Regions from separate parts of the Kitasatospora sp. NPDC052896 genome, predicted to be linked through region 2. Evidence: riboswitches for the same ligand, from Rfam matches in the RefSeq annotation. Region 2 holds a riboswitch; the other holds the start of a gene.
What was found. Region 2 has a riboswitch for magnesium ahead of ACIGXM_RS27965 (hypothetical protein). Riboswitches for the same ligand answer to the same signal wherever they lie in the genome.

Region 1 (3,324 bases), on a different contig from region 2:
CGACCTCGTCAAGCCGAACGCCGACGAGCTGCGGGAGGCCACCGGCCTGGCCGAGCCGCACCGGGCCGCCGCCGCCCTGCTGGACCGCGGCGCCGGTGCGGTGGTCGCCTCACTCGGCCCCGACGGCCTGCTCGCGACCACCCCGGACGGCAGCTGGCTGGCCACCCCGCCCGAACGACTGGCCGGCAACCCCACCGGCGCGGGCGACTCCGCGGTGGCCGCGCTGACCACCGGTCTGCTCGACTCCCTCCCCTGGCCGGCCCGCCTCGCCCGGGCCGTCGCCCTCTCCGCCGCCACCGTCCTCGCCCCGACCGCGGGCGACTACGACCCGGCCGCGTACCACCACCTGCTGCCCCGGGTCACCGTCACCGCGCTCGGCTGAACGCCACCGGCCCGGCCGGACCGGCCTCGCCCCCGGCGCGGCCCCCGACCGGCCGGCAGCGACGCCGACGGCCCGCCGACCACCCCCGTGAGGGGCGGTCGGCGGGCCGTCGGCGGGCTCGTCAGTGGCCGAGCGCGACCTCGACGATCTTGATGACCACCAGGATCATCGCGACCAGCAGGTAGCTGCGCAGCGCGGTCATGCCGATCTTGCGGGTGGTCGACATGGTCGGCTTGGTCAGCGTCTCCAGCGCCGGCATCCGCCACTCGTCACGGCCGGTCCGGTCGATCGGGTCCTCCTTGGTGGCGGTGCGGCGGCGGGTGAAGGAGTACCCGGCGGTCAGCACGCCGATCACACCGCAGACGGCCAGGATCTGCAGGATCGCGTTGGCGGTGATGTTCGGGAAGAGCACCGAGGCGGTCAGGATGATCGACAGGGTGACCAGCACGCCGATCACCGCGGCGGTGAAGGCGTTGGTCCGCGGGCCGTTGACCCAGGGGCCGAGGACGGCCTTGTCGTTGCAGAGCAGCAGCAGGAAGACGGTCGCGGACGGGAGCAGCACGCCGGCCAGCGTCTGCACGCCCTGGGTGAGCAGGCCCAGCGGCGAGCCCGGGATCAGCACGATGGTGGCGGCGACGGCGACCAGACCGGCGTAGACGGCGTAGAAGCCCTTGGCGCCGCCGATGCCGCGGTGCAGCGAGTGCTTGATGCCGAAGACGTCACCGATCGCGTAGGCGGTGGAGAGCGAGACGGCGAAGGCGCCGATGATCGAGGCGTCCAGCAGGGCGATCGCGAACAGCACACCGGCCAGGTGACCGGAGGACTGGGCCAGGCCCTTGGCGATGCCGGCGGCGTCGGTGAAGTTGCCGAAGCCGTCGGTGCCGGCGAACGCGGCGGCGGAGAAGCCCATGAGCGCCGCGCCACCGACGACCACCACGACGATGCCGATCCACAGGTCGGCCTTCTCGTACTTCATGAAGCGCGGGGTGATCCGCTTGTCGATGACGTACGACTGCTGGAAGAAGAGCTGCCACGGGGCGACGGTGGTGCCGACGATGCCGATGATCAGGAGCATCACGGTGGCGAGCTGGCCGCTGCCGCCGGGCATGTTCGGGACCACGAAGTCGTGGGCCATCTGCGAGGTCTTCGGGTGGATCATGAAGTAGATCGGGATCAGCAGCAGCGAGCCGGCGCACAGCGCGATGGCGATCCGCTCGAACCGGCGGAACGAGCCGGTGAAGGCCGAGGCCACGATGATGGCGGCGGCCAGCACGACCGAGGCGACCTTCGGCAGACCGAGGTAGTCGGAGGCCAGCGTGATCCCGATGAACTCGGTGACCAGGGTGAGGGCGTTGAGCAGGAAGAGGTCGATGACCGAGAACGCGCCCCAGAACTTGCCGAAGCGCTCCAGGATCAGCCGGGCGTGACCGACGCCCGTGACGGCACCGAGCCGCAGCACCATCTCCTGGTTGACGTACAGCACCGGTATCAGCAGCAGCAGGGTCCACAGCAGGTGGGTGCCGTAGTTCTGGCCGGCCTGGCCGTAGGTGGCGAAGGCACCGGCGTCGTTGTCGCCGACCATGACGATCAGACCGGGGCCGACGATCGCCAGCAGGGTCTTGAGCTTGGCGGACAGGCCCTGGCGCGGGGCGTCGTCGTCCAGCCGGATGGTGCCGAGCGCACCCTTGATGTCGCCGATGTGGGCGTCGTCGAGGACGGCGCCGCGCGGCGCCGTGGCCTGGTCCGTGGTGGTGATGGTGTCGGTCATGACTGAGAGCCTCCCGAGCCCCCCGTGACAGGGGGAGGTTTGGAGGCACGCAGCAGCAATCCCCCCTGCGAGCGGGCAGCCTGAGGCGCCGTCACGACACGTGGCCGTGCGGGGACTGAGGTGCGACTCGAGATTCGCGCAGGGAAGGTGGTTACCGCGTGCCGTGAGAAGAAGACGGTGACATGCGGATGCGGGGCCGTTTGTGGCCCGGACTACTACTGCTCGAATCCATGTCTCTCGCCTCCTTCCGGCCGGACGCACCCCGTGGTGCGTGTCATCGACGCGGCAAGGAGCGGACCAGCACACCGAAACGGCGCCGGTTCACCCCAACTCGTCAGAGCTTTGGCACTTCACGGCGTGATCCGATCCCGTTGAATCGGAAGCCACTTGGGATCAACCCTTAGGTCGGGAAGATCTGTCCTGATCCGGAGCGTCTCTCGACGGGTGGGATCAGTGGCCTGTGTCCGTGAAGACGCCTCACCGAACGAGGTGCCTCCTGCAAAACCTCGACAAGCATAGACCCATGCTTGCGGCACAAGGCAACCGATTACCAAAGCTTGACCTTCGGGCCGGTGCGATCGGGAACTTAAACGGATCGTTCAACACAGTCCATTGACAACGAGGTGCGCAGATCGCACCCTGAGGGCATGTCAGCAACCGATCCCACCAGCGGTCCCTTCGCCGCCCCCGACCCCGGCCAGGTCCGCGCACAGCGCGAGTACGCGGCGCTGTTCCGGCTCGCCGAGCGGCACGCGACCACCGAGGAGCAGCGCCGCCGGCAGACCAATCCGACCGTCCCCGGCCCTCACGAGGTGGTCCGGCTGGTCGCGCTCCTCATGGCCGGCTCGGCCCTGCTCGACGAGGGTGAACCGGAGGTCGACCAGGCCGACGTCACGGCCGCGCTCACCCTGCTGCCGCTGGTCCGCGGCGAGCTGGACGAGCTGGAGACCGGCCTGCTCAAGATGGCCCGCGGGCGCGGCATGACCTGGCAGGAGATCGCCTTCGGCCTCGGCCTCGGCACCCCGCAGGCGGCACGCCAGCGTTACGAGCGGCTGGCCGAGCGCACGGGCCCCGAGTAGCCCGAGCCGGCTGGGGCGGGCACCGCTCGCTCGGTGCGACGCATGGGACGGCCGGGAGCGAGGAATGCTTCCCGCGGCACCGAGCGTGTCGTGAC
Region 2 (3,324 bases):
ACCGAGTTGGTGCTCGCACCGACCAAGCGCCGCAAGCGGATCGGCGTGGTGGGCGCCGGCCCGGCCGGGCTCGCCTTCGCCACCGCGGCGGCCGAACGCGGGCACCGGGTCACGCTCTTCGACAGCGCCGAGCGGATCGGCGGGCAGCTCAACATCGCCCGACGGGTGCCCGGCAAGGAGGAGTTCGACGAGACAATCCGCTACTACCGCAACCAACTCGACACCCTCGGCGTCGAGTTGGAGCTCGGCTCGACGGTCACCGCCGACCGGCTCGCCGCGGCCGACTTCGACGAGATCGTGCTCGCCACCGGGGTCACCCCGCGTGTCCCCGAACTGCCGGGCGTCGACCACCCGAGCGTGCTTGGCTACCTCGACGTACTGCGGGACGGTGCGCCGGTCGGCGAGCGGGTGGCGATCATCGGCGCGGGCGGCATCGGCTTCGACGTCGCGGAGTTCCTCACCGACCAGACCGAGCAGACCGGCCAGCCGACCACCGCGGCCGACCGGGACCCACAGGCCTTCTACCGCCAGTGGGGCATCGACCCCGAGTACCGCGCGCCCGGCGGCCTGCGCCGGCCCGAGCGGCCCGCCCCGCCGCGCGCCGTCCACCTGCTGCAGCGCAAGGCCGGCAAGGTCGGTGCCGGTCTCGGCCGGACCACCGGCTGGATCCACCGCACCGAGCTCAAACACCGCGGGGTCACCATGATCGCCGGCGCCACCTACCACCGCGTCGACGACGAGGGCCTGCACCTGACCGTCGACGGCGAGCGTCGCACCCTCGCGGTGGACACCGTCGTGCTCTGCACCGGCCAGGAGCCACGGCGCGACCTGTACCAGGCGCTGCGCGCCCGGGGCCTCGATGCGCACCTGATCGGCGGCGCGGACGAGGCCGCCGAACTCGACGCCAAGCGGGCGATCCGCCAGGGCACCGAGCTGGCCGCCATCATCTGACCGGCCCGTCCCACCCGAGGCAGGCCCTAGGTGTTCTGAGCCGTGAGGGTCAGAACACCTAGGCTTCCCCCAGCACCCGCGCGCGGGACGGGCCGGCGGTCCGCTCCGCGCGCCCGCCGCCCGTACCGCACCGGAGGCTTGGCCGACCATGTCGCTACCGCACGCGATCCTCACCGCCCTGCTCGAAAAGCCGTCCTCCGGGCTGGAGTTGACCCGTCGGTTCGACAAGTCCATCGGGTTCTTCTGGTCCGCCACGCACCAGCAGATCTACCGCGAACTGGGCAAGCTGGAACAGGCCGGGCTGATCCGCGCGCTCCCGCAGACCACCCCCACCCGGGGGCAGCGGAAGGAGTACGAGGTGCTGCCGGCCGGCCGGGCCGAGCTGGCCACCTGGGTGGCCGAGCCCGCCGAGCCGAAGGAGATCCGCGACGCCCTGCTGGTCCGGCTGCGGGCGGCGGCGGTGGTCGGCACGGACGGCCTGGTCGACGAGCTGCGCCGGCACCTCGCCCTGCACCGAACGCGACTGGCCGAGTACGCGGAGATCGAGCGGCGCGACTTCCCGGCCGAGCGGTCGGCCGAGGAGAACCGGCTGCACCACCTGGTGCTGCGCGGCGGAATCCGGCTGGAGACCTTCTGGATCGACTGGCTCACCGAGGTGCTCGCCGAACTGGACACCTGACGCCCGACGGCTGACGCCGGTCGCCCGAAGGGTCTATAGTTGCCAACGTTTGCAGGAGGCACCTCGTTCGGTGAGGCGTCTTCACGGACACAGGCCACTGACCCGACGACGTCGAGAGACGCCCAGGTTCAGGACAGATCTTCCCGAATTAAGGGTTGATCCCAAGTGGCTTCCCACCTTCGGGAGGGATCACGCCGTGGAGTGCCAAAGCTCTGACGAGTTGGGGTGAACCAGCAGTTTCGTGCTGGTCCGCTCCTTGCCGCGTACGAGGCGAGAACCGCCCCGACCGGAAGGAGGCGAGCGTCATGGACAACGGTCCGAGTACTGGAAGTAGTCCGAGTAGTCCGGGCGCACCGGCCCCTCTCCGGTTCGGTGACCGCCCGTATCCGCCCGCCTCCGGCCCGCGCTGACCCGCTCCCGGCCTGCCCGCCCCGCTCCCGGGGCCGCCACACCGGGTTTCCGCGTGCCGTCCAACGGCCTTGCCCGCCTTGGAGGTTCCGCCATGACCATGGTCGCCCTGCCGCACGTCCTCGGCCGCCCGGAGACCGCCCGCCGGCACTCCGGCGGACGCCTGCTCCGCGCGATCCGCAGCTACCGGCGCCCCGCCGCCGCACCGGCTGCCCGGACCGCCCCGGTCGTCCCCGTTCTCCTCACGGCACCCGCCGTGCGCGGGTCGCTGCGGCTCACCCTGCACGACGGCACGCCGCGCCGCTACCTGCTGGACGCCCGCGACTTCGCCGCCACCACCTCGCCCGACGTCGCCTACGACGCCCGGGTGCACACCGCCTACCTGCTGGCCATGCAGGGACACCGCGCGCCCTGGCTGGCCCAGCACCTGGACCTGCCGTCGACCGCGGCCCACGCCATCGCCGAGCGGGCGGCCCGGTCCGGCACCGGACAGCCGGCTCCGGACGCCTGACGCCCTGCCCCCGGCGTCCGCGACAACCCCGCGTTCACGTCACGTCAGGGTTCCGTCAAGGGCGCGGACACCGAGCCGGACCGGACTATGCTGGCTTGGGTTTGGTCCACCAACTGCGGGATCGATCGATCTCAAACACCTTCCGACTCAGCCGAGTTGGAGCACACCACCCGGGGCGACCGGCCGTTTCGAGCCGGCCCACGCCCTGCCACAGCCGAGACGGGCAGACCGTCGCGAACACCGGGAGGAGGCGAGCGCCCATGGATCCCAGTACCCATAGTCCGGGCCGCCCGCGGCCCGGACTCCGAGCGGCCCGGTCCGCCCGCGACACGCGCTGACGAGGTCCGTCACGCGCCACCGTGTCGGGGCCGCCGGGGCCGTGCGCAGCGCCCTCACACCCGTCACCCGCACGTGCCGTGCCGCATTCGGCCCGCACGCCATCCGTCCGGAGGTCACCCGGTCATGTCCGTCTTCACCGCGTTCCACCACCCGATCGCCCGCCCGGCCAGCGCACCGCAGCACCGCCCGCTGCGCGACATGCTCGCCCGGGTCATCGAGCGGCTGGCCGACAGCCCGCTGGACAGCCCGGTCATCCAGGCCATCGCCGCCCAGGCACCCACGCCGAGCGGGGCGACGGTCCGGCGCGCCGGAGCGCCGCGCGCGCACTGGCGGACCGTGCCCGGCCCGGACGGCTCGCCGCGACTGGAAGCCGCCTGGTGGTCGGAGAACTGACGTCACGTCAGTCGAGCGAAAGCCGCCCGCACGCGACAAAGGA

Region 1: another riboswitch for magnesium. It lies ahead of ACIGXM_RS27300 (NRAMP family divalent metal transporter); the one in region 2 lies ahead of ACIGXM_RS27965 (hypothetical protein).

The regions. Positions count from the first base shown of each region.
Region 1 is NZ_JBITZU010000017.1:138,315-141,638, reverse strand. It holds gene ACIGXM_RS27305 (1-phosphofructokinase family hexose kinase) at 1-382, shown strand, start outside; gene ACIGXM_RS27300 (NRAMP family divalent metal transporter) at 504-2,150, opposite strand; M-box (ykoK) riboswitch at 2,469-2,646, opposite strand; gene ACIGXM_RS27295 (DNA-binding protein) at 2,798-3,229, shown strand.
Region 2 is NZ_JBITZU010000019.1:32,306-35,629, forward strand. It holds gene ACIGXM_RS27955 (FAD-dependent oxidoreductase) at 1-951, shown strand, start outside; gene ACIGXM_RS27960 (PadR family transcriptional regulator) at 1,100-1,630, shown strand; M-box (ykoK) riboswitch at 1,686-1,862, shown strand; gene ACIGXM_RS27965 (hypothetical protein) at 2,133-2,549, shown strand; gene ACIGXM_RS27970 (hypothetical protein) at 3,012-3,281, shown strand.